DNA from 3 places in the Xenorhabdus sp. XBWT genome. Region 1 is predicted to be linked to each of the others. Evidence: predicted binding sites of a transcription regulator. Region 1 holds the regulator's gene; each other region holds the start of a gene.
What was found. The regulator PurR, encoded in region 1, represses purine synthesis genes. The targets are predictions, from matches to a motif close to CANGCAAACGTTTGCNTG.
Positions count from the first base shown of each region.

Region 1 (4,293 bases):
TTTCCTGAGTCGTTGTATCAGAAACTGTGTTAGTGTTCATATTAGTAGTCATCATTATTGCTTCCTTAAAACTGCAAGCGCTATTCTCAGTATCAGAAAAGATTGATTCAGAATACCACTTTCTGCTCTGATTTTTCTACCGCGAACTTTTTACGTTAAATTTTTTGCCATGATATGAAATAAGTGAGCGTTCGATATTTTCCCCTCACTGGGTGTATTCAGCCCGTATAACAGCTCAATTATACACCAGATCGCCGCTAAGCAGCATCTTTTACTCTGTTCTTTAGCAGAAAAATTGTTAAGATAATTACCAAAATAGCAACATGATAATAAGCTTAAATTTGCTCTGGCCATGATTAGTATCTTTTAAGTCATGGTTTGTTGAGCCAAAAACCCGATATTAAAAAGGAGCATGCAATGTCTTTTGAATTACCAGCATTACCTTATGCCAAAAATGCCCTGGAACCGCACATTTCCGCAGAAACCCTAGAATACCATTATGGTAAACACCACAACGCTTACGTTGTAAACCTGAATAACTTGGTTAAAGATACCGAATTTTCTGGGAAATCTCTGGAAGAAATCATCAAAACATCTGAAGGTGGCATCTTCAATAATGCAGCGCAAGTCTGGAACCATACTTTCTACTGGCATAGCCTGTCACCAAATGGTGGTGGCGAACCAACTGGAAAAATAGCAGATACCATTAATCATGCCTTCGGTTCTTTTGCTGAATTTAAACAGCTGTTTACTGATGCTGCCCTGAAAAACTTTGGTTCAGGTTGGACATGGTTAGTTAAGAAAACTGACGGAAGCCTGGCTATCGTTAACACTTCTAATGCCGCCACTCCACTGACCGGCGAAGATAAACCAGTTCTGACTGTTGATGTTTGGGAACACGCGTATTACATCGATTACCGTAATGCACGCCCTCAATATTTGGAACATTTCTGGTCTTTGGTCAACTGGAAATTTGTTGAGGAAAACTTGGCTTAATAAGCTCAATTTTCATACCAAATTATAATAACAAGGGCGGGCTTTCTTCCATTCACTGAATAATGAATACCGGAAAACCGGCCCTTCAAGCAAGAGATGTTACACGTCAATTCTTTTTCTTGATCCTGATTAGATAATACAAAGGCTTCCCCAAAAAACAATCATGATTAATGCACTACCGGCAACCATTAATCCCAACTTCAGATCTGTATCCATAGAACTTCCTCAATGTACAAAGTAAAACTACCCAACACCATAAATTTTGTATAATCAGTTACCGTATTATCTGAAAAAACATACAGCAATCTTGAATCTATACTCTTTATAGCATTGATTATTACTTTCACTTTTGAGTTAGATCAGACAAAATTCAAGGTTCATCGCTAAATTATTGCCAGCCATCACTCTATATATAAATATGTTGGCAAACGCTTAACAAATATCCATATCCAATAGATTTCAAGTTGAAGCATATCGGTAAGTAGATGCTATCAACCAAAGCAGCAGCTTGAAAGATAAGGTATATAAATTTAGACCATAAGGTCAGGAGTCCTTTTTATCATGGCAACGATTAAAGATGTGGCCAAACGCGCTGGTGTTTCGACCACTACCGTATCCCATGTTATCAATAAAACCCGTTTCGTCGCCGAAGATACAAAGGCTACCGTTTGGGCTGCTATTAAAGAACTAAATTATTCTCCCAGCGCCGTTGCCCGTAGCTTGAAAGTTAACCACACAAAATCTATCGGATTGTTGGCAACGTCGAGTGAAGCTCCATATTTTGCTGAAATCATAGAATCTGTTGAAAATAGTTGCTATAGAAAAGGCTATACCCTGATTTTATGCAACTCTCATAACAATATTGATAAGCAGAAAGCTTACCTCGCCATGTTGGCACAAAAACGTGTAGATGGCCTGCTGGTAATGTGCTCCGAATACCCTGAGCAGCTTTTGGGCATGCTAGAAGATTACCGTAATATTCCCATGGTCGTCATGGATTGGGGCGAATCTCGGGGAGATTTTACCGATGCAATCATTGATAACGCTTTTCATGGTGGTTACTTGGCAGGCCGTTATCTTATTGAACGTGGTCACAGGGATATTGCGTCTATTCCCGGCTCTCTGGCAAGAAATACTGGCGGCGGACGTCACCAAGGATTTCTCAAGGCGCTCAAAGAAGCCAATGTCGCTATTCGGGATGAGTGGATTGTGCAAGGCGACTTTGAGCCTGAATCCGGCTATCAGGCCATGTGTAAGATCCTGAATCAAAAACATCGCCCAACGGCTGTTTTTTGCGGTGGGGATGTTATGGCAATGGGGGCAATCTGTGCCGCTGATGAGCTGGGGCTACGCGTTCCACAAGATATTTCTATCATCGGTTATGACAATATCCGTAATGCCCGTTATTTTACTCCCGCATTGACCACGATTCACCAACCTAAAGAACGTCTGGGACAAATGGCCTTTTCAACGTTATTGGATAGGATAGTCAACAAGCGTGAAGAGGCACAAACGATTGAAGTCCATCCACGCCTCGTTGAACGACGTTCTGTCGCGGATGGACCTTTCATCGACTATCGTCGTTGATAATTAGTTTTCTTGCAACCATTCAGCATTAAGTGTTTCACTATCGCCAAGATAATCAAACAACCAACTTAATGCTGGTGAATGGCTTTTTTGCGACCATGCTAAGCAGCATGGACTATCAGGTAATGGTTGTTCGAGTTCGAGCGCTATCAGTTTTTTCTTGCGGATCAACGGTAATGCATGATGCTTGGGCACCATTCCCATACATAGTCCATCCATCAGGCAATTTAGTCCAACATTCCAATCTGGAACCACCAACCGTCGCTGATTATCTAAAGCCCACGTATCACGTTTGGGTAAGCTACGTGAAGTATCTTCTAAACATAGGCTAGGATAAGGTCGCATTTGGTCATCATTTAATTTTCCTGATATACCTGACAACTCATGCTCAGGGCTAGCTACGCATATCCAAGGCATGAATCCCATATCCTTAAAACTATACCGTTCACCAACAGGAGACGCCCGTGTCGCGCCAATAGCGACATCCACCCGCTCATCGACTAGTGCATCCCATACACCATTAAAGACTTCAGGGTAGATGAATAGCTCAATATCAGGAAAATGTCGGTAAAAATCCAAAATTAATTGGTGAGTTCTCTCAGGTTTTACAACTTGATCAACGGCGATACTTAACTGCCCCCGCCAACCATTAGCCACTTGTTGGCACTGATGTCGGGTGTGATTCATTTTTTTGATAACAGAGCGGGCTTCCTTGACAAAAATAGCGCCTGCTTCAGTCAAATCAACGTCACGGTGACGACGCTCAAATAAAGACACAGCCAACCATTCTTCAAGTTGTTTTACTGTATAGCTTATAGCAGAAGGTACTCGATGAAGCTCAGATGCAGCCGCACTGAAACTTCCTGTTCTGGCAACAGTATCAACAACTTCCAGAGAGTATTCAGACCACATATATCTTCCTTTCAATTTTTTTCACAGAATGGTGCAAATATTACCGTTTCACAAGTAAAAATCATGCCATATAGAATAAGTCGGGTATTCTCTTATCAACTACAAATCAAATTATTAACACAATGGAAACAAATAAAAATTCAATTCTATTCATGTTCTATCTCTCCGGGCTGAGTATGCTCGGTTACTTGGCTATCGACATGTATCTGCCTGCTTTTGACACAATGAAAGCAGAACTAGGTACTTCAGCAAATTCTATCAGTGCGAGTCTCAGTATTTTTCTCGCTGGCTTTGCCTTTGCCCAGCTGTTATGGGGGCAATTATCTGACCGTTTAGGAAGAAAGCCTGTTCTTATTATCGGATTATCTCTGTTTTCCATTAGCTGTTTAGGTATGCTCTGGATAACTGATTCCACGCAATTGCTTGTACTGAGATTTATTCAAGCGGTAGGGGTCTGTTCTGCGGCGGTTTCCTGGCAGGCTCTGGTCGTTGACAGATATGATACAGAACAAGCCAAACGCGTTTTTGCCATGATCATGCCTTTAGTTGCGCTTTCTCCTGCCCTTGCACCTTTATTGGGGGCATGGTTATTGACGCATGATGGCTGGAGAATTATTTTCCTTGTATTATTGGCAGTAACGCTCTTGCTACTGGCTCCAACATTTTTATTAACCAATAAATATGGTAATACCGAAACTAATACCGAAGGTAAAACAACGATTTCTTTCTTTAAATTACTAAGCTCCCCTGTTTTTAGTGGAAATGTATTGATTTATGCTTCTTGCAGCGCTGGCTTTT
Region 1 is NZ_CM180990.1:2,432,984-2,437,276, forward strand. It holds gene AC5JQI_RS10685 (Grx4 family monothiol glutaredoxin) at 1-55, opposite strand, end outside; gene sodB (superoxide dismutase [Fe]) at 418-996, shown strand; gene purR (HTH-type transcriptional repressor PurR) at 1,558-2,583, shown strand; gene punR (DNA-binding transcriptional activator PunR) at 2,587-3,495, opposite strand; gene punC (purine nucleoside transporter PunC) at 3,618-4,293, shown strand, end outside.

Region 2 (4,293 bases), 2.0 Mb from region 1:
GTGTGACGGGCGGTGTGTACAAGGCCCGGGAACGTATTCACCGTAGCATTCTGATCTACGATTACTAGCGATTCCGACTTCATGGAGTCGAGTTGCAGACTCCAATCCGGACTACGACAGACTTTATGAGTTCCGCTTGCTCTCGCGAGGTCGCTTCTCTTTGTATCTGCCATTGTAGCACGTGTGTAGCCCTACTCGTAAGGGCCATGATGACTTGACGTCATCCCCACCTTCCTCCGGTTTATCACCGGCAGTCTCCCTTGAGTTCCCACCATCACGTGCTGGCAACAAAGGATAAGGGTTGCGCTCGTTGCGGGACTTAACCCAACATTTCACAACACGAGCTGACGACAGCCATGCAGCACCTGTCTCAGCGTTCCCGAAGGCACTCCTCTATCTCTAAAGGATTCGCTGGATGTCAAGAGTAGGTAAGGTTCTTCGCGTTGCATCGAATTAAACCACATGCTCCACCGCTTGTGCGGGCCCCCGTCAATTCATTTGAGTTTTAACCTTGCGGCCGTACTCCCCAGGCGGTCGATTTAACGCGTTAGCTCCGGAAGCCACGCCTCAAGGGCACAACCTCCAAATCGACATCGTTTACAGCGTGGACTACCAGGGTATCTAATCCTGTTTGCTCCCCACGCTTTCGCACCTGAGCGTCAGTCTTCGTCCAGGGGGCCGCCTTCGCCACCGGTATTCCTCCACATCTCTACGCATTTCACCGCTACACGTGGAATTCTACCCCCCTCTACGAGACTCTAGCCAACCAGTCTTAGATGCCGTTCCCGGGTTAAGCCCGGGGATTTCACATCTAACTTAATTGACCGCCTGCGTGCGCTTTACGCCCAGTAATTCCGATTAACGCTTGCACCCTCCGTATTACCGCGGCTGCTGGCACGGAGTTAGCCGGTGCTTCTTCTGCGGGTAACGTCAATCGTAAGCCGTATTAACGCTTACGCCTTCCTCCCCGCTGAAAGTACTTTACAACCCGAAGGCCTTCTTCATACACGCGGCATGGCTGCATCAGGCTTGCGCCCATTGTGCAATATTCCCCACTGCTGCCTCCCGTAGGAGTCTGGGCCGTGTCTCAGTCCCAGTGTGGCTGGTCATCCTCTCAGACCAGCTAGGGATCGTCGCCTAGGTGGGCCATTACCCCGCCTACTAGCTAATCCCATCTGGGTTCATCCGATGGCGTGAGGCCCGAAGGTCCCCCACTTTGCTCAAAAGAGGTCATGCGGTATTAGCCACCGTTTCCAGTGGTTATCCCCCTCCATCGGGCAGATCCCCAGACATTACTCACCCGTCCGCCGCTCGCCGGCAAAGAAGCACGCTTCTTCCCGCTGCCGCTCGACTTGCATGTGTTAGGCCTGCCGCCAGCGTTCAATCTGAGCCATGATCAAACTCTTCAATTAAAGTGTTTGATGCTCAAAGAATTATCCTGTTAGTTCGTAATGAATTAACTGTTGTTCACTCTTCAAGACTTGGTAATCTTTTTCGCCTTGCGGCGTGAGATACAGTCCTGCGAGTGCCCACACAGATTGTCTGATTAACTTGTTAAAGAGCGGGGCAACCGGGAAGTGGCTTCCGGGTTGCGAGGCTGCGTATCTTACGCTTTTTGCCTCCGGAGTCAAGCGTTTATTTTCGCTCTTTTCCGACTTCCCGCCGCGGCCTGTCTCAGCGCATCGTCGGTCAGTGGTGGCGCATTATAGGGTGTTTTCCGCCGCTGACAAGAGTTTTTTTTCAAAAAAATTACTGCTCGCTGCATTACACAGCAAAACGCCAGTTTATACCATATTACACACAAAGTTATCCACAATTTGATATTTTGCTAAAATTTGTCGAGCATCACGCAAACGTTTTCGTTACAATCTGAGAAGGAAAAATCGCCACATGATTTTTTTAGGTTGTTTTGAAATGTTATTGCTTAAGCCATTTTTTTCTCTCAATCAGTGGATTTTCTCAATAACACATTCTTGTTTTATGAAATTCAAGGGATCACACCAATGCAACAGCTTCGTCCTATCCATCGCGCCCTGCTGAGTGTTTCTGACAAAGTGGGGGTTGTTGAATTCGCCAAAGCCTTATCTAAACGCGGTGTCGAACTGCTTTCAACAGGGGGCACTGCTCGTCTACTGGCCGAAGCCGAGCTAAATGTCACTGAGGTTTCCGACTACACGGGTTTCCCCGAAATGATGGATGGGCGGGTTAAAACTCTTCACCCTAAAGTTCATGGCGGCATTCTAGGCCGACGTGGGCAGGATGATGATGTAATGGCAAAACATCAGATTGCCCCGATTGATATGGTGGTCGTTAATCTTTATCCCTTCGCTCAAACCGTCGAAAAACCAGACTGCTCCCTGGAAGATGCCATAGAAAATATTGATATCGGTGGCCCGACAATGGTTCGCTCTGCGGCTAAAAATCACAAGGATGTTGTGATTGTTGTCAATAGCCAGGATTACAACAATATTATTGAGGAAATGGATAGCAACCAAAACTCGCTGACGCAACCTACCCGCTTTAATTTAGCCATCAAGGCATTCGAGCATACAGCCGCTTATGACAGCATGATTGCTAACTACTTTGGCACACTGGTTCCCCCTTATCATGGTGAGACAAGCCAACCATCAGGGCGTTTTCCCCGCACTCTGAATCTGAACTACATTAAAAAGCAAGATATGCGTTATGGTGAGAACAGCCATCAAGATGCGGCTTTCTATATAGAAGAAGAAATTACTGAAGCTTCGATTGCTACAGCAACCCAATTACAGGGTAAAGCGCTTTCTTATAATAATATTGCGGATACCGACGCTGCGTTAGAGTGTGTAAAAGTATTTTCCGAACCTGCCTGTGTGATTGTCAAACACGCCAATCCTTGTGGTGTTGCAGTGAGTACTGATATTCATACCGCTTATGACCATGCTTTCAAAACTGATCCTACTTCCGCATTCGGTGGCATCATTGCGTTTAACCGAGAATTGGATGCTGATACCGCGAAAACTATTATCGAACGCCAATTTGTTGAAGTCATTATTGCTCCTTCTATTAATGAAGCAGCCTTGCCAATTCTGGCGACCAAACAAAATGTCCGTGTTCTGGCATGCGGAGAATGGCACTCACCAGTTGCAGAACTCGATTTCAAACGTGTTAACGGTGGATTACTGGTACAGGATCGCGATTTAGGTATGGTAGACGAGGATGATCTGCGGGTTGTCTCCAAACGCCAGCCAACGAAACAAGAAATGCAGGATGCGCTGTTCTGCTGGAAAGTGGCAAAATTTGTCAAATCCAATGCCATTGTTTATGCCAAGAACAATATGACAATTGGTATTGGCGCAGGGCAAATGAGCCGTGTTTACTCAGCTAAAATAGCGGGTATTAAAGCGGAAGATGAAAGATTAGAGGTTAGAGGCTGTGCCATGGCTTCAGATGCCTTTTTCCCGTTTCGGGATGGCATTGATGCCGCAGCCGCAGTAGGTGTGAGCTGTGTCATCCAACCGGGTGGTTCCATTCGGGATGATGAAGTTATTGCTGCTGCTGATGAACACGGTATCGCAATGATCTTCACTGGCATGCGTCATTTCCGCCATTAACAATCTTTCGCCTGAATAATAGGAGCCTTAAATGAATGTATTGATTATCGGCAATGGTGGAAGAGAGCATGCGTTAGCATGGAAAGCGGCACAATCACCTTTGGCAGATAAGGTTTATGTCGCACCGGGTAATGCAGGCACTGCGCTGGAAGCGAATTTAGAAAATGTGAACATTACCGCGACCGATATTGATGGATTACTGAAGTTTGCCCAAAGCCATAATATCGGTTTGACCATCGTGGGGCCTGAGGCTCCACTGGTTATCGGTGTAGTTGATGCTTTCCGGCAAGCAGGGCTAACTATTTTCGGCCCGACAAAAGCTGCGGCTCAACTCGAAGGTTCCAAAGCCTTCACCAAAGATTTCCTCGCCCGTCATCATATTCCCACCGCAGCCTACCAGAATTTCACGGAAATTGAGCCAGCACTGGCCTATTTGGAAAAAGCGGGAATCCCGATTGTCATTAAAGCGGATGGCCTGGCTGCTGGTAAAGGTGTCGTTGTCGCCATGACCATAGAAGAAGCGCAGAATGCCGTTAAAGACATGCTGGCAGGTAATGCGTTTGGTGATGCAGGGCATCGTATCGTCATTGAAGAATTTTTGGATGGCGAAGAAGCCAGTTTTATTGTCATGGTTGATGGTAAAAACGTGGTTCCTATGGCTACCAGTCAGGATCACAAACGTGTGGGTGACGGCGATACC
Region 2 is NZ_CM180990.1:431,579-435,871, reverse strand. It holds rRNA gene AC5JQI_RS01865 (16S ribosomal RNA) at 1-1,412, opposite strand, end outside; gene purH (bifunctional phosphoribosylaminoimidazolecarboxamide formyltransferase/IMP cyclohydrolase) at 2,004-3,593, shown strand; gene purD (phosphoribosylamine--glycine ligase) at 3,625-4,293, shown strand, end outside.
Region 2: the regulator PurR is predicted to act here: its motif matches at 1,847-1,864, upstream of purH (bifunctional phosphoribosylaminoimidazolecarboxamide formyltransferase/IMP cyclohydrolase).

Region 3 (4,293 bases), 850 kb from region 1:
TGCTGAAATATGTCTTCAAAGCGGCATTGGAAGAACGTGCAGATGATCTGGCATTCTTTGCAGAACGTGTTGATAACGAAGTTATTACTCGTCTGGAGAAATTTGTTGATTCTGACTTTGTTCAGGTAGATTACACTGATGCAATAAAAATTCTGGAAAATTGCGGCCAGAAATTTGAGAACCCCGTTTTTTGGGGCGTGGATTTGGCATCAGAACATGAGCGTTATCTGGCAGAGAAACATTTTGAAGCGCCAGTGATCATGAAAAACTATCCAAAAGACATCAAAGCCTTCTATATGCGTATGAATGAAGACGGCAAAACTGTTGCTGCGATGGATGTTCTGGCTCCGGGAATCGGTGAAATCATCGGAGGCTCTCAGCGTGAAGAGCGTTTGGATATGCTGGATAAACGTCTGGAAGAGATGGAGCTGAATAAAGAAGATTACTGGTGGTATCGTGATCTGCGCCGTTACGGCACCGTTCCTCACTCTGGTTTCGGTTTAGGCTTCGAACGTTTAGTGGCTTATGTTACTGGAGTATCAAATGTTCGTGATGTTATTCCATTCCCACGGACGCCAAGAAACGCAAGTTTCTAATGAATCAGATCAAAAAATAATCTAAAATCAATCCTTCAAAAAGCCAGCGAAAGTTGGCTTTTTTCATTTTATTGCGAAAACTGCACGAAAAAAGTTCCCTGATATTTACATTTTGAAATATCTATTTTCACTTTGTTACTTATTTTGCACTTTTGTAGCATTTTGAGGGTAGATAAAATTCATTACCAATGGAACACTGATCGCCAATTAATAAGACACTCGATACCTACAAATAGTTCCAAAAATTTTTAGTGTTCTATTTTTGACAGTAACAAGTGTCTGGATAACACCAATGAGGGTAATAATAATGAAGCGCAATATTCTTGCAGTGGTAATCCCAGCTCTGCTGGTTGCTGGTACAGCAAACGCGGCTGAGATTTTTAACAAAGATGGCAACAAACTGGATCTGTACGGTAAAGTAGACGTTCGTCACCAAATCGCAGATAAAAGAAGCAGCGAAGACGGCGATGCTTCTTATGCTCGTATCGGCATCAAAGGCGAAACTCAGATCTCTGACCAACTGACTGGTTTCGGTCGTTGGGAATACAACCTGAAAGCTCATACTGAAGAAGGTAAACAAGATACTGCTACTCGTCTGGCTTTCGCTGGCTTGAAATTCGCTAACTACGGTTCATTGGATTACGGCCGTAATTACGGCGTAAACTACGACGTCAGCGCATGGACTGACGTACTGCCAATCTTTGGTGGTGATTCCATGGCTCACACTGACAACTACATGACTGGCCGTGCTACCGGCCTGCTGACATACCGTAACACTGATTTCTTCGGTCTGGTTGATGGTCTGAGCTTTGCTCTGCAATACCAAGGTCAGAACAGCGAGCGCACCAAAAATAAGCGTAGCGGTGCTACTGCAAATGGTGACGGTTATGGTTTGGCTACCACTTATGACGTAGGTTACGGTATCACTGTTGGTGGTTCTTACGCTAACTCTACTCGTGGCCATGACTGGGATACCACTGCTGCTCACGGTAAGCGTGCAGAAGCATGGAACATCGGTGCTAAATATGATGCTAACAACGTATATCTGGCAGCTATGTACGGTGAAACCCGTAATATGACTTCAGGCATTGGTGGAAATGTAAGCAGAAATAAAGCTTACCACTTCAATGGTATCGCCAATAAAACTCAGAACTTTGAACTGGTTGCACAATACCTGTTCTCTGATTTCGGCCTGAAGCCATCTCTGGCTTACGTTCAGTCTAAAGGTAAGGATCTGGAGCGTAACGACGGTGATAAAGGTTTCAACGCAGATCTGGTTAAATATGTTTCTGTAGGTTCTTACTACTACTTCAACAAAAACCTGTCTACCTATGTTGATTACAAAATCAACCTGCTGGACAAAAACGAAGGTGGCAATACAAACGCTCGCAACGTATTCGGTGTTGGCCTGACTTATCAGTTCTAATCACTGTTGATAAACTGTTTAGCTAAAAGCTAAACATATTTATCTCAGAAAAGCAGCGCTCCGGCGCTGCTTTTTACATTTTATTTTACTGTTTTTTCAGGCTCTTTTTCTCACTCCGTAAACTACTTCACAAGATTTTATTCTTTTTGCTACAAGTGGTTGGCAAATGTATTCCTTAAGGTTACTCTGAGCGGCGTATAACTTATTTTAGGCTTAACTCTCCGAGTCTTGGAATCAAAAAAATGTTTGAGAAAATCACAGCAGCGCCTGCCGATCCTATTCTTGGTTTAGCAGATAGCTTTAAAGCGGATCCACGTGAAAATAAAATTAACTTGGGTATCGGAGTCTACAAAGACGAAACAGGTAAAACTCCTGTTTTGACCACCGTTAAAAAAGCAGAGAAATTCCTGCTGGAAAACGAAACCACCAAAAATTATCTGGCAATTAGCGGATTACCTGAATTTGGCCGTGTCACTCAAGAACTGCTCTTTGGCAAATCCAGTCCTGTCGTAACTGATAAGCGTGCCCGTACTGTACAAAGCCCGGGCGGAACTGGCGCACTGCGCACTGCCGCTGATTTTATTGCTAAACAGACCAATGCAAAACGTGTCTGGATCAGCAACCCTACCTGGCCAAACCATAAAGGTGTTTTCGCCAGCGCTGGTTTAGAAATCCGCGAATACAATTATTACGATGCAGAAAAACATGCGCTGAATTTCGAAGGCATGCTAGCAAGCCTGTCTGAAGCACAAGCAGGTGATATTATTCTGTTGCACGGTTGCTGCCATAACCCGACCGGTATCGATCCAACACCTGAACAATGGCAAAAACTGGCTGATTTATCTGCTGCAAATGGTTGGTTGCCTGTATTTGACTTTGCTTACCAAGGTTTTGCCAAGGGATTAGATGAAGATGCAGAAGGTCTGCGCATTTTTACCAAGAATCATAATGAACTGATCGTTGCCAGCTCTTATTCCAAAAACTTCGGCCTGTATAATGAACGTGTTGGAGCCTGCACCATCGTTGCAACAAACAGCGATACCGCAGAAAAAGCATTCAGCCAAGCGAAGTCTATTGTTCGTACCAATTACTCTAACCCACCAGCACACGGTGCTTCCGTTGTTACAACAATTCTGTCCAACGATGATTTGAAAGCTGAGTGGATTCAGGAATTGGCAACAATGCGCGAACGTATTCAACGTATGCGCCAACTGTTTGTAAACACCTTGCAGGAAAAAGGTGCGAAGCAAGACTTCAGCTTTATTATTTCTCAAAATGGTATGTTCTCATTCAGCGGCCTGACTAAAGAACAGGTTGATCGTCTGCGTGAAGAGTTTGGTATTTACGCCGTTAGTTCTGGTCGTATCAATGTAGCGGGTTTAACACTGGAGAACATGGTTCCTCTGTGTGAAGCTATCGTTGCTGTACTCTAAATTTTATCTGAGTATTGATATATTATCTAAAAAGCCGCTGAAGTGAAGTGACCCCCAATAGTTGGACAACCAATGACTGGGGGTTTTTTATGTCTAAATATAGTCGTGAACTAAAAATCATGATTGCTAAACGATGTCTAGCAGGTAACGCATCGGATAAGCTATCAGCGGAATATTCAATCTCTTCTCGACAAATTCGATACTGGTCTCAAGTTGTTGCCATTCATGGTGATAACGCTTTTTTGCCAACGCCTCACTCTCTTTGTGCTACAACAAAACTCCATGCTTTGAAATTAATGTGGACAAATGATTGGTCTCTCACTCACACTAGCGCAGTTCTCAATTTAACGACCCCGGGTAGATGCTCACGCTAAGCCACTCATTCACAGTGATCAAGGTTGGCAATATCGACATAGGGCTTATCAAAAACAACTTGCTGATAAAGATATTAAGCAAAGTATGTCGAGGAAAGGGAACTGTTTGGATAATGCGATGGCCGAAAACTTTTTTGCCTTACTCAAAACAGAAATGTATCACCGACAGTACTTTAAAGATGCTGATGAACTGATTGAAAAGATAGAAGAATACATCGAATATTACAATACAAAACGGATTAAGGTGAAATTAAAAGGCCTAACTCCGATAGAATATCGAAATCAGGCCTTACATGCCGCTTAACTAAAATGTCCAACTTTTTGGGGTCAGTTCAGAAGGACGGCTTTTATCTTTTTAATACAAACTATTACGATAAAAAATACATCTCATTAATCTTGCAGGAAAGGGTTAGTCTTCCGTTCATATCCTAATGTTGACATCGGTCCGTGACCGGGAATGAATT
Region 3 is NZ_CM180990.1:1,578,811-1,583,103, reverse strand. It holds gene asnS (asparagine--tRNA ligase) at 1-596, shown strand, start outside; gene AC5JQI_RS07080 (porin) at 904-2,022, shown strand; gene AC5JQI_RS07075 (amino acid aminotransferase) at 2,265-3,455, shown strand; gene AC5JQI_RS07070 (transposase) at 3,545-3,829, shown strand; partial or broken gene AC5JQI_RS07065 (IS3 family transposase) at 3,834-4,133, shown strand; gene AC5JQI_RS07060 (MBL fold metallo-hydrolase) at 4,220-4,293, opposite strand, start outside.
Region 3: the regulator PurR is predicted to act here: its motif matches at 2,182-2,199, upstream of AC5JQI_RS07075 (amino acid aminotransferase).